DNA from 3 places in the Dehalobacter sp. MCB1 genome. Region 1 is predicted to be linked to each of the others. Evidence: riboswitches for the same ligand, from Rfam matches in the RefSeq annotation. Region 1 holds a riboswitch; each other region holds the start of a gene.
The links. Region 1 has a riboswitch for cobalamin ahead of A7K50_RS03790 (cobyrinate a,c-diamide synthase). Riboswitches for the same ligand answer to the same signal wherever they lie in the genome.

Region 1 (4,215 bases):
TGCGGGCTGCGCTTCTGCAGATACATTTCATTGGCAATCAGGTTGCCCATACACTCGAGTAAAGCGGTATCGCAGCCGCTTAAAATAGGGATTTTCTCGGAAAGTCCGTAAGAAAACTCGAAGGTGTCGAACCCTTTGCCGTCCCGCATCCGACGGTGCTTGACAACCCGGTTGCGGCATTCTTCGTCTGAGGCAGTCATCGTTGCGATATAGGCCATCTTTCCTGTATTCAGGCTGACAGCCAAATTTTCCGCTATTTCAGACTTTCCACTGGCAACGCCTCCGCTAACCAAAGCCAACATTACTTACCGCCTCTTTCCTTTCACAAAAATATCCCTTCATATCAGTTGTCGTTTTATATCAGCTATCGTTCCGTTCAGCAAATGATTCAAATTTTTCCTGTTTACGCACACCTTACGAACCCATCCTGGCAGCCTGAAAGTCGCTGCATCTCCGGATAAACGAACGTGCAAACTCAGGGTTTCCCCAGAGATGAAGGTGGGGATAGCCGGCAACGAGGTTCTCATCGGCATGGATGCAGTCCCACATTTTGCTCCCTGATGAATTGACTGCCGTAAAACCGCCGCCATTGGCTGTTGAATCCGAATAATGAAATTCATGCGCGTTGATCTTGCCGCCTTTGCCGCACAGCAGGTTATCCTTTTGCGCCGTCAGCGTGATATAACCGAAACGGTTCAGTTTATCCGTCAGTACAGCGTCCCCTTCTAAATATCCTGCCATCGGATAAGGTTTGCCGTCCTTGTCAGCAATACGGTTCAATAAATACATAAACCCGCCGCACTCGGCTATGCAGGGAGTATTTTTAGCAAGAACCTGCCTGATACTTGACAGCATTGATGTATTCCCAGCCAGTTGTTCGGTATATAATTCCGGGTAACCGCCGCCGAGAATCAGTCCGTCGCATTCAGGTACGGCTTGATCCTCAAGCGGGCTAAAATACTGCAGTTCAGCTCCCAATGTTTCCAAAAGTTCGAGGCTGTCCTGGTAATAAAAACAGAAAGCTTTATCTCTGGCTACGGCGACTTTGACAGCAGAGATTTTCTCAATCGCGGCCTCATAATAGTCTATTTCCGCGGCCCCGCCTGCAATACGCAGCAGCTGGTTCAAATCAATGGATTCTCTGGCCTGTATGGCCAGAAATTTCATTTTTTGCTGAAGGTCTTTCACTTCTGATGCTGTAATTAATCCAAGATGTCTGCTTTCCAGTGCACATTCTTTGAGTTTCGGAAAGTAACCGACCACCTGGATATCCGTCTCTTTTTCGATCATTTCCTTATATTGCGGATATAGGGAAGGTGTAAGATTATTTAGAATAACGCCCTTGATCCCGTTGTCCGGTCTGAAACGGCAAAATCCCTGAATCAAGGCTGCAATTGAGATTGCTGAACCGGCACAATTGACAATCAGGATCACCGGCGTTTGCGTTGCTACCGCCAAATGGTAAGAGCTTGCCACGGTACTGCCAATGCCAAGCCCGTCATAATAGCCCATTACCCCTTCTAAAACAGCGACTTGGGCCTGCTCGGAATTCTTGACCAGCAAATACCGGCAAACCTCTTCCGATAACATAAATAGATCCAGATTTCGTGAGTTTGTCCCGATGACTTCGGTGTGAAACATCGGATCAATATAGTCCGGCCCGCATTTAAACGCAGCAGGATGAACCCCTTGCTCCAAAAGCGCTTGTAATACCGCGCAGGTAATTGTCGTCTTGCCGCTGCTGCTGCCTGCAGCCGCAAACATAATACGTGGAATAACGGCTTTCATGACTTGTTCTCCATTTCTATCGAAGCTCCATGGACATCAAAAAACCTCTCTAACCGGCGGTTGGAAGAGGTTTTACTTACAAAATCTGCAAACAGTCTCAAACACTTCTGCACGATTCGTATGCTACACCTTTCATCCTCCGTGAAAACAGTGCAAAACGGCTCAGGCAGGTCTTCCGACTCGGTTTCAAAGCAAATTCAGCCTTCCCATTGTAAACAGTGGCAACTTTGAATCTGCTCCACCTTACGGCGGCGGGACCGTACAGGTATTTCACCTGTTTCCCTATTATTGCAAAATAATGCAACCTAAGCGATTACATTATATCAGAAGACGCACAACGTGTCCACCCGCAATCTACTGGACAGTATATAGCCTTCTCTTCCCAGCCTTCTCCTACATGATATTTTCACAGATGCGGCCTTGCCCTTCTGCCCTCCTTTTGATACGCTAGGGAAAAAGAACAGCAATCCACGGAGGTACCCTCTCATGTCTTATTCTCTTCCAGCCGATATCATTTCAGCCCAAAATCTAACGAAACGGTTCGGAGATTTCACTGCCGTTGACACGATCTCTTTTACTGTCCGGCAAGGAGAGTGTTTTGGACTTCTTGGCCCAAACGGCGCCGGCAAAACATCCCTGGCCAGGATGGTCTTTGGCTTGTCACCCCGAACTGAGGGCCGCCTGACGGTTTTCAGCCAGGATATTTCGGAGCATTCCCGGGAAATTAAAGCACGTCTCGGTGTTGTTGCTCAGGAAGACAACCTTGACCCGGAACTGACGATTCTGGAAAACCTGCTGGTCTACGCCTCCTATTACCGACTGCCGAGAAGTATTGCCAGGGAACGGGCTTTGGAAATCCTGGACTTTATGGATCTTCGAAGTAAAGCCAATGCGGTCGTCGACGAGCTGTCCGGCGGCATGAAACGACGTCTGACAATCGGCCGTGCGTTGATCAACCGTCCGGAGCTATTGATTCTCGATGAGCCAACCACCGGGCTTGATCCGTACGCCCGTCATATGGTCTGGCAGCGTCTGCGGCAGTTAAAAGAAAGCGGTACGACCATGCTCCTGACAACACACTATCTTGAAGAAGCCAGTCATCTCTGTGACCGACTGATCATCATCAATCAGGGCAAAATCCTTGAGCAAGGTGTACCGAAAGATCTTATTGATAAGCATGTCGGTGCATATGCGCTGGAACTCGGAGTGAGTCCGGATATGCAAAATAAGCTCCTGAACTGGAGCGCTGAGTGGCTGAAATCTTATCAGCAAATTGGTGATGATCTGGTTCTCTATTCTGATCTCGGACCAGCTATGGCTGACAACCTGAATCAAAGAATTGCCGGTGAACACCTTCCTGTCAGCTATCAGCGCCTGAGACCTACAAATCTCGAAGATGTTTTTCTAAAACTGACCGGCGAAACGCTGCATGGTGTCCGCGGCGGTTTTGAGAAATAATCTCAAAACCGTTAATGATATGGAGGATAATAGGATGAAAATAATTAAGCTCGATCTTAACCCCGTGCTGACCTTTAAGGTATTCGTACGGAATCTGAAGGTTTTCGGTAAAACATGGAAAGCTAATATCATGTTTAACTTTCTGGAGCCGCTGCTTTATCTCTGGGCCATGGGCTTTGGTCTGGGTGTTTATATTACGCAGATCAACGGGCTTTCCTACCTTGATTTTCTGGCTCCGGGGCTGATCGCTTCTTCAGCGATGTTTGCTGTAACTTATGAGATGACCTACAACAGCTATACCCGGATGTCCAAGGAGAAAATATTTCACAGCATGGTGGTTACGCCGGTAAGCATGGACGACATCATCCTCGGCGAAATCCTGTACGGCACGTTCAAAGGTGCTCTTTACGGTGCGGTTTTCTTTATTGTCGTCGCTTTATTCGGCATTGTCCACTCCCTGTATGCCCTGCTCATCTTTGTCCCACTGATCCTCATGTCCGTCATTTTTTCCAATCTCTCTTTAATTTGGACGAGTCTCGCTCCCAATTACGACTCTTTCGGCTATTTTTTCACGCTGTTGATTTCTCCAATGTTTCTGTTTGCCGGAATCTTTTTTCCGATTGAAAGCTTGCCCGCCGCCATTCGTTTTCTTCCGTGGCTGACGCCGCTGTACCATACGGTTGAAACGGTGCGTCCACTGGTTCTGGGACAGGTTACTCCAGCAATCACCGGCCATATCATCTGGCTCTTAGCCGTTACGCTGCTGACATTGCCTTTCCCGCTGGTCATGGTAAAAAAGAAACTTATTCAATAATGAACTCTTTTTCGTTTCTGGGAATCTAGACGGCTGCAACTTTCCAACATATACAGGCAATCTTCCCTATGATCGTTTCTCTGATCAGCCCGTTCTCTGCTTTGCTTTGAAGATAATTCCTGATGTCCGCTTTTTGCTCATCAGTCAAATCTGTC
Region 2 (4,215 bases), on a different contig from region 1:
GCCATTATAGCAAGCCTCCTGTCCATTGTTTGGAAAACAGCGCAACTGCAATCAGGAATAGGTTAATCAGCATAATCGGAATATATTCTGTCCAATGGGTCTCCGCCTGCTCATGGATCACACTGAGCTCACCGTCATATCCCCTGGCTTCAAGCGCAATATACAGTTCATCCGCCCTCTGATAAGACCGGATAAAAAGTGACGAAGCCAGAGCCGCCAATGAACGGTATCCGGAGGAAAGCCCCGCATAGCCCAAGCGAGAATTCTGCGCCGTAAACATGGTGTCTGCCATTTCTAAAAATACAAAAATAAACCGGTAGATCAGTCCCATCAATTCAACCATCAGTCTTGGAACTTTAAGCTTCCGAAGAACTGCCAACAGGTCTACCATTGGTGTACTCAGCGATAAATAATACAGACAGGAAACCGCGCCAAGCGCTTTAAAAAACAGATTTGCCGCACTTAAAATACCGGACTGCGACACCCCGATATACATGCCAAATGCATATACAGAGAATACAAAAACATCTTTGTCCCCTGAAACATTGACCGCAATGGTTAAAACGCCGATCACTAAAAAGGAAAGTGGGACAAGCATAAGTCTAATAAAAATTCTAACAGGTGTACCGCCTTTGCAAACGGTATACCAGCCCATGATCAGGAGCGTCAAGATTGACACCGCAACGGAATCAGCCCAGAGACAGACCCCCAAAACCAAAACGGCTAAGACTAGCTTTTTCAATGGATTCGTTTGTTTAAGCCTGGATAAATAAGCGTATTTATCGATGTAAATCATTGTTTACCGATTCTTCCTTTTTCTTACGACCCCGCAGATAACCTAACCCGTAGCCCAAAACACCTGCTCCGACAGCTGCCTGAAGCGCAAACAACAAGCTTTCAATTTCTCCGCTAGGCGGCTCCCAAATTGGTGAGAACCAGGCCTGGTAATTCCCGTTAAGTTCTGCTATAGCTTGTTCAGCTTGGCTGTCAGCCCCAGCAAACTCCGCATTTTTTTGCACAATGAGGGGTATAACGGCAAGCGCTATGACAATCGTAATTAAAATAATATTTGTGATGATAACCCGATTTTTATTCTTCGGTTTCATCGTTTCTACAGACACTTTCAGACCTCCTTTGAAAGTATTTTTAAGTCTTTAAGCTCATCCCCTGCATAGGATGAAATCGCCTTAAATATCAGCACAGTCAAAATACCTTCACTGATCGCCAATGGTACTTGCGTTAAGGCAAAAATACCTAGAAACTTGGTAAGTGATGCCATAACGCCGCCTGTTTCAGCTGGAAACGCCAGTGCAAGCTGCACCGATGTCGTGACGTAAGTCAATAAATCCCCAAGTGCGGCAGCGAGAAACACAGCAAGCCACTGCGGTCCATTTGCTTTCTTCACCATTTTGTATGTAGCAAAAGCTACCAGCGGCCCCACAATGCCCATCGAAAAAGTATTTGCCCCCAATGTTGTCAATCCGCCATGGGCCAGTAAGACAGCCTGAAACAGCAGTATGATCAAGCCAATTACGGCCATTGCGGTCGGTCCGAACAAGATAGCGCCAAAACCAACCCCTGTAGGATGCGAACTGCTTCCTGTAACGGAAGGAATCTTCAGGGAAGACAAAACAAAAGCAAAGGCACCTGCCATCGCCAAAAGCATTAATGTTTTGGGATGCTCTCCAACAGTTCTTCTGATAGAAAAAAAACCAGCCAGAACAAAAGGTATTGCCAAAGCACCCCAAGTAATACACCAACCCGCAGGAAGGAAGCCCTCCATGATATGCATGGCATATGTCTGCTGGGGCAAGAACATAAACATAAGTACGAGACCCATTATCCAAATCTTTTTATTTATCATCGTCAAACTCTCCTATATAAGATATGAAACAAAAAACCTCTCAACATCTTACGTCGAGAGGCTCATATGCTAGGAAGTTTTCCTCGGTAGTCTTGCACATACATCCCCCTCTCTATCACTCGTAGAGTATATGGTGAGACACTAAAACAGGTAGGTCTTCTGGCTTAAGCATCATCGATCTTCAGACCTTCCCAGTTTCCCAGTGGTATACCTGAAGAACTCCACTTTCACAGCGGCGTGACCGCGCGGGCTTCTACCCGACTTTCCTTATTCATTGAATGATACGCTTATCAGCTTCATTCAACACCTGTTCTGCCTATTCAGTTTTAATCCTGATTCATTATATCGCTCTTTCGACAAGGAATCAATATTATTTTTACTTTAGCCTTGAACATATTAATTGAAGTATCTTTACCTCCATCAATTCTATTTGTGGTAGGGTTCCCCTTTGCTAATCTTGCACGCCCGGTAAATCTGCTCCAGCAGGATAAGCCTGATCATCTGGTGCGGAAAGGTAAGCTTCGAGAACGACCACCGGTAATCGGCGCGTTTTCGGATTTCATCTGCCGTACCGAGAGATCCGCCAATCACAAAAGTGATCCGGCTCTGGCCTGAAAGCCCTTTTTCATCAAACAAAACGGCAAGTTCGGGTGAAGAAAGTTCCTTCCCCAGAAGATCCAGCAAAACCACATAATCCTGAGGTGAAATTAATTTAAGAACCTTTTCAGCTTCTTTCTGTTTTACTCTTACTTCGTCGGCAGCTGATGCCCTTTCGGGGCATGGTTCGTCCTCAACTTCAATCATCTCAAGCCGGATGTACGCGCTAAGACGCTTGGCGTATTCCTTCAGCCCTTCTTTTAAATAATTTTCTTTGATTTTCCCTACCGCTAGAACTTTGATCTGCAGCATGTTTTCTCCAACTCCAGTCACTATGTTTGCGTCCAAACATTTGCAATCAAAAACTTGAAGGTTAAATCTCTCTGATATTGGATTATTTACAATGAAGATTTTTTTCAAAAGTGTCAATAATATTGATGGAGGTGAAAAAAAATGAGTAAAACAAGTGAAAGCAAAAAAAAGCTGCTGCAGAATCTAAAAATGGAGGCTGCGGCTGAAATCGGCCATCTTGATTTTGTAAGGGAAAATAACGATCACTATAAAGGCGATGTTACTGCCAGACAGAATGGTCTGGAAGGAGGCCCGATCGGCGGCCAGATGGTCAAAAAAATGATCGCCTATGCCAAACAGCAGATGAAATAGAATAACGGACTCATTTAGTATTCCTAATCTACTTCAATAAATATTCAAAACTTCTTCAGCCTACAATACTGAAGAGGTTTTTTGTTATATAATCTTCTGTTCGGAATACGACTGCTCTGTACCTTCTTCAGTGTTATGCAAAGCTGCCGCTTCCTCGCCGGGTGCAGATTGCATTTGCCCGGCGTTGTTATTCATTTTGTTTCTATCGTTCGTATTGGCATTATTGAGTGCTTCCGACCTCTCCATATTTTTGAAAGCGACTGAAAGCATCAGTTTAATTCTGTTGATCTGATTCACCTGGCTGGCACCCGGATCGTAATCGATTGGCACAATATTCGCCAGCGGGTAGTGCCGTTTAAGTTCGCGGACCATCCCTTTACCCGTGATATGATTTGGCAGGCAGGCAAACGGCTGCAGACAGGCAACGTTTGTTGCTCCGCTTTCTATCAGTTCCAGCATTTCTGCGGTCAGGAACCAGCCTTCACCGGTCTGATGTCCGAGATGCATGATCTTGCCGGCCATATCGGCCAACTCATAAATCGATTTGGGAGGATGGAAACGGTTGCTCTTTGCCAAAGTGCGTTTCATTACCCGGCGGTAGTTTTCCAATCGCCAGATAATATAGCGGCTGATAAGCTCGCTTTTCAGTGAGCCAGCGAGTTCTTTTCTTCTGAATATTGTTCCATACGCACAGTACATAAAGAAATCCATCAGATCCGGCAGAACGGCTTCGGCGCCTTCCTTTTCCAGAACATCCACAATAAAATTATTGGCAAATGGATGAAATTTGACGAGGATCTCCCCAACCACCCCGACCTTTGGTTTCTTAACATCCAGGATCTCAATATGATCAAAGTCCTTGATAATTCGGCGGATATTTCGGTGATATTCCCGCAGGTTCATCGCAGTCAGGGTCGGCTTTAGTTTCTTCAGCCATTTGGCCAGAAGATCATTCGTTTCTCCTTTATTTTTCTCATAGGGTCGTATGGCATTAGTTACGCGCATCAGCAGATCGCCATAAACCGTAGCCATCACGCAACGTTTGATCATCTTCATGGAAAGTTTGAACCCGGGATTGGATTCGAGACCGC
Region 3 (4,215 bases), on a different contig from region 1:
GACAATAAGCCGTCTTTACGGGCTGTCATCGCCATATCGGTGATAAGTTCAATCAACGACACCGCATCATACGGTTGTTTTTCTCGAAAAAGGGCAGCTAATACTTTCGGAATGTTCAAGAATTCTTTTCTTGGGAATGAGTTCATCACGGCTGCAGTTGTCCCGATCAGAATAATAATGGCCGCAGCTGGATTCAACAGCACAGCTACATTGGCTCCTTTGACAATCATGCCTACGACTACGGCAAGAGCGCCTACAACGATTCCAATAATTAAAAAAATGTCCATTCTTACACCCTTTATTAAATTTTTATCTACAGATAGTCTGCGAATTATAAAAATATTGTATCATTATGCAGATTTTTTAACCAGCTCATTAATAGAAAATATTAGAGAATACTGTCATTTTTAGAAAATATTTATTAGTTTTTAACAGACAGCATATATTATCAAAAAGAAACATATAGCTATAAAATAAATATTGATCCTAAGATAATGATATATATCGGACAAAATATTTATGATATAATAATATCAGAATATTAAGAATATTGTCTAATACACACTAATTTATATTTTAAGGTCTTGATTCTTGAAAGGGGCTTTAGTATTCTGAATAACTAGAAAATTTAATAAGCAAGGGGTGGGCATCATGTTTGTTAGAAAAGGTTTTAGTCGTAGCTTATTCGTTATCATTCCTATTGTTATCCTTGTATATGTTTGCTCTCACTCCGTTCAACAAGCAGAAGGAATGTCTGCTACTGCGCAGGAGATTTCCGTGATTTATGTCATTTTGCCGAATGACCCCCAGGGCATTATCTTTAATCTTTGTAAAGAAAATGATTTGTCGTATGAATTGGTTTTGGCAGTTTATCGAGCCGAAGGAATTAATAATATCCAAATCACTACTGCAAAGTCAGACATAGAGAAGTTGGCATATTACAGAAATTACTGGGTTGATCAAGGCTATGCCGATGAGTTTGTCTTTGATCTGATGCTGTTATCTAATCACTACGGCCTTGAAGACATTCTTAAGATGGTAGAAGACGGCGGCTTATATGATCCTGATGGTTATGTCCAGCGTGTCGCAGATTTAAAATATAATCTTGAACAAAAGAAAAATGAAAGGCTTATTGAATATCGATGAATATGCAAAAAAGACATGAACGGATTATGCCCTACATGTCTTTTTTATCTTTCTTTGCAGATTTTAGAAGTCTCCAGTGGTAACTGCAGCTTGTTCAAATGTGGCCATTTCATCAGCGACTTTAAGGGCTGCCTCGACCATCGGGAACATCAAGGCGGCACCTGTGCCTTCTCCAAGTCTCATATGGAAGTCAAGTCTAGGTTTGAGCCCAAGCTGATGAAGAGCTAGATGCTGTCCAAGCTCTTCTGAACTATGAGAAGCAATCATATAGGAAGTGGATAGGGGTGCCAGTTTTGCTGCGGTTATTGCTGCAGCAGATGAAATGATGCCATCGAGGATAATCGGTACATGTTGATAGGAAGCTTCGAGGATTGCTCCAACGAGCGCAGCAATTTCGAGTCCACCAATTTTAGCCAGGGTATCAATCGGCGAGGCAGGGTCACACTGATTAATTTCGATTGCGCATTTAATCACGTTTTGCTTATTAATCAGGGCATCATCTTTTAAGCCCGTTCCGCGGCCAGTAACATCCTCAACAGAGTGACCGGTAAACACAGAGATTAAGGCAGCGCTCGGTGTTGTATTGCCAATACCGACTTCACCTGTTGCTAACAGATTAACACCAGAGTCAATCGCATTGGCGGCAATCCTTGCACCAGTCAGTATTGCAAGTATGGCCTCTTGACGGGTCATTGCCGGTCCTTTCGCCATATTGTCTGTTCCGTTTTTAACCCGGTAGGCCATAAGTTCAGGAGCGTCGAATGGGGTGGCAATGCCGATATCCGTACAAATAACATCTGCTCCGGCGTTCCGGGCGAGGACATTGATGCCTGCACCGCCATTTAGGTAACTATAGAACATTTGTTTCGTGATTTCCTGAGGTGCAGCACTGACGCCTTCGACGACAACACCATGATCTCCGGCCATAAGCAGGACTGCTTTTTTATTGATTTGGGGGTGTGTAGTGCCAAATATGCCTGCGAGCTGTTGTGCAATATCCTCTAAGACACCTAAGCTTCCGAGGGGCTTAATTTTCGCATCTACACGGCTTTTCATACCTGCCAAAGCTTCCTGATCGAGCGCTTTGATTCCGCCCATCAGTTCTTGTAACGCAGTTTCAAGTTCCTGCCCAGTCGCATTTTTCAGATTTTCCAAACCATGAAATTTTGTAAGGCTGCTCATTTAAAAAACCTCCAATTAAATAAAATTATTTGTTAGGCCATCCGTAGCCGATAAAAAATAAAACCCCACCACAAATTTTCTTGTGGTCGGGATTTTGCCGTCATCACCGCCGCTTTCCATTACCCAGGAAAGACTTTTACCTCTTAGGCAGGCCTCCTGACTCAGACTCAAACGTCCTGAACGCACCTTCCCAGCATACGCCAGTGGATCAGCGGGGACTCGTCTATACAGTGGTGGGTCCGTATCGGATTAGACCGATTTTCCTATTCTCCCCTTAGTGGGGCACCTAAGATTGTATACATATATTCAACTTCTATTAAGATAACGAAAATCATAAATAAAGTCAAGTCAAATTAATTTTTAATAATCGCTCAATCTGGCAATTGCTGTTAAATAATGGTTATTTACAATAATATATGGTATAATACGATTGCTAAATCATCCAAAGAGATATTGGAGAAAAAATGTTTAAATATGACTTAACACCAAAAGTTTGCCGTATCTGTGACATGATTATCGGTGGCCAACCTGGAGATAATCCGCCTCTGCTTATATCCTCAATATTTCATAACGGAGACCGTATTCTAGAAAGCCGCCGTGACAGGAAATTTGATCGTGAAAAAGCCCGTTTATACATTCTCAGGCAGGAAGAGCTGTCCGATCAGACAGGGATACCTGCCATAGTCGCTATGACAGCGGTTTCCGCAGATGAGATGAAGGAATATATTGATTTTTACCTTACAATCAGCAACCGCCCTTTTGCTATTGACATTTGGGGCGAAAAAGCGCGTCTTGATACGGCAGAATATGCTGCCAGCCTTGGTATTCAGGACAAAATTTTATATAACAGCATTACACCTTGGGATAAAGACATGATCGGCCAGGCAGCGGTATTAAAAGAATTGGGAATCAAACACGTGGTCCTGCAGGTCTTCGATGAAACGAACCAGACTCCTTCCGGCAGGGTACAGGCATGCCGTGAAATGCTGACAGCCATTGGAGCAAAAGATTTTTCCTCAGTCTTAATCGATACGACCGTAATGAATCTTCCGTCTATTTCTTTTTCAGCCCTGGCAGGTAAACAAATCAAAGCGGAAACCGGCTGGCCGGTTGGATCAGCCCCTGCTAATGGGACGTATATGTGGAAAGAAAGCCGGGAAATGTGGGGTGGGGAAGGCTTTTCCGCCATAAATGCTGCAGTGCATGCAGTATCGGCCGTCCTGTGGAGCGATTTCCTATTTTATGGGCCGATCAAAGGGGCGCCAAGCGTACTGCCTGCTGTAGCTGCAGCTTCGCTGATGGTTTCTACCTTAGCATATGATGAAAGCGGGGAGCTGCCGGCTAGTCCAACACATCCGCTGTATAGATTTTATGGTGATTTTGCTCAGAAACTGACAGAATTTGATAAAACCAAATAAAACACAGTTATTGTACATTTTGTAAGTGAATGTATAGGACAACAGCTCCTTTCTGAAGTGATCCTGTTAAGGATACTGCCTGGAAGGAGCTGTTTATATATTTGTATATTAGAAATTATTTCCAATATTCCACAAGGAGTAATTTTTGACTATACATTTCCATATATTGGTACTGGTGTTGTAATCGGATAAAAGTGAGGGCAATAATATGATTGCAAAATACGGAATCTTAATAGGGATAGCTTGTGGTACTGCTTTAGGAACCATTTTAGGAGCAGTGATCATAATATGCTTCGGCACATTTGAAACGTTTTTGTCTAAAACACTTTATCAGGTAAAACAGTTAAATGCCAGACAAATATGGGGAATATTTATCGCACTTATCGCAATATTTATTGGCTTTTATTTCTGTGAGGAGTTATTTCTAGGCAATCTTGTAGGGATAAATACAGATCATTTAGGTGTCTTT

Region 2: another riboswitch for cobalamin. It lies ahead of A7K50_RS08075 (energy-coupling factor ABC transporter permease); the one in region 1 lies ahead of A7K50_RS03790 (cobyrinate a,c-diamide synthase).
Region 3: another riboswitch for cobalamin. It lies ahead of cobT (nicotinate-nucleotide--dimethylbenzimidazole phosphoribosyltransferase); the one in region 1 lies ahead of A7K50_RS03790 (cobyrinate a,c-diamide synthase).

What each region holds. Positions count from the first base shown of each region.
Region 1 is NZ_LXPC01000006.1:22,704-26,918, reverse strand. Features, by position in the region: gene A7K50_RS03795 (bifunctional adenosylcobinamide kinase/adenosylcobinamide-phosphate guanylyltransferase) at 1-302, opposite strand, end outside; gene A7K50_RS03790 (cobyrinate a,c-diamide synthase) at 415-1,788, opposite strand; cobalamin riboswitch at 1,936-2,112, opposite strand; gene A7K50_RS03785 (ABC transporter ATP-binding protein) at 2,275-3,246, shown strand; gene A7K50_RS03780 (ABC transporter permease) at 3,281-4,060, shown strand; gene A7K50_RS03775 (class I SAM-dependent methyltransferase) at 4,086-4,215, opposite strand, start outside.
Region 2 is NZ_LXPC01000012.1:45,869-50,083, reverse strand. Features, by position in the region: gene A7K50_RS08090 (ATP-binding cassette domain-containing protein) at 1-5, opposite strand, end outside; gene cbiQ (cobalt ECF transporter T component CbiQ) at 5-796, opposite strand; gene A7K50_RS08080 (energy-coupling factor ABC transporter substrate-binding protein) at 780-1,106, opposite strand; gene A7K50_RS08075 (energy-coupling factor ABC transporter permease) at 1,124-1,864, opposite strand; cobalamin riboswitch at 1,996-2,190, opposite strand; gene rlmH (23S rRNA (pseudouridine(1915)-N(3))-methyltransferase RlmH) at 2,291-2,770, opposite strand; gene A7K50_RS08065 (alpha/beta-type small acid-soluble spore protein) at 2,915-3,124, shown strand; gene A7K50_RS08060 (2-hydroxyacyl-CoA dehydratase) at 3,209-4,215, opposite strand, start outside.
Region 3 is NZ_LXPC01000010.1:59,510-63,724, forward strand. Features, by position in the region: gene motA (flagellar motor stator protein MotA) at 1-287, opposite strand, end outside; gene A7K50_RS06625 (hypothetical protein) at 652-1,146, shown strand; gene cobT (nicotinate-nucleotide--dimethylbenzimidazole phosphoribosyltransferase) at 1,210-2,328, opposite strand; cobalamin riboswitch at 2,457-2,633, opposite strand; gene A7K50_RS06635 (tetrahydromethanopterin S-methyltransferase subunit H) at 2,793-3,746, shown strand; gene A7K50_RS06640 (hypothetical protein) at 3,955-4,215, shown strand, end outside.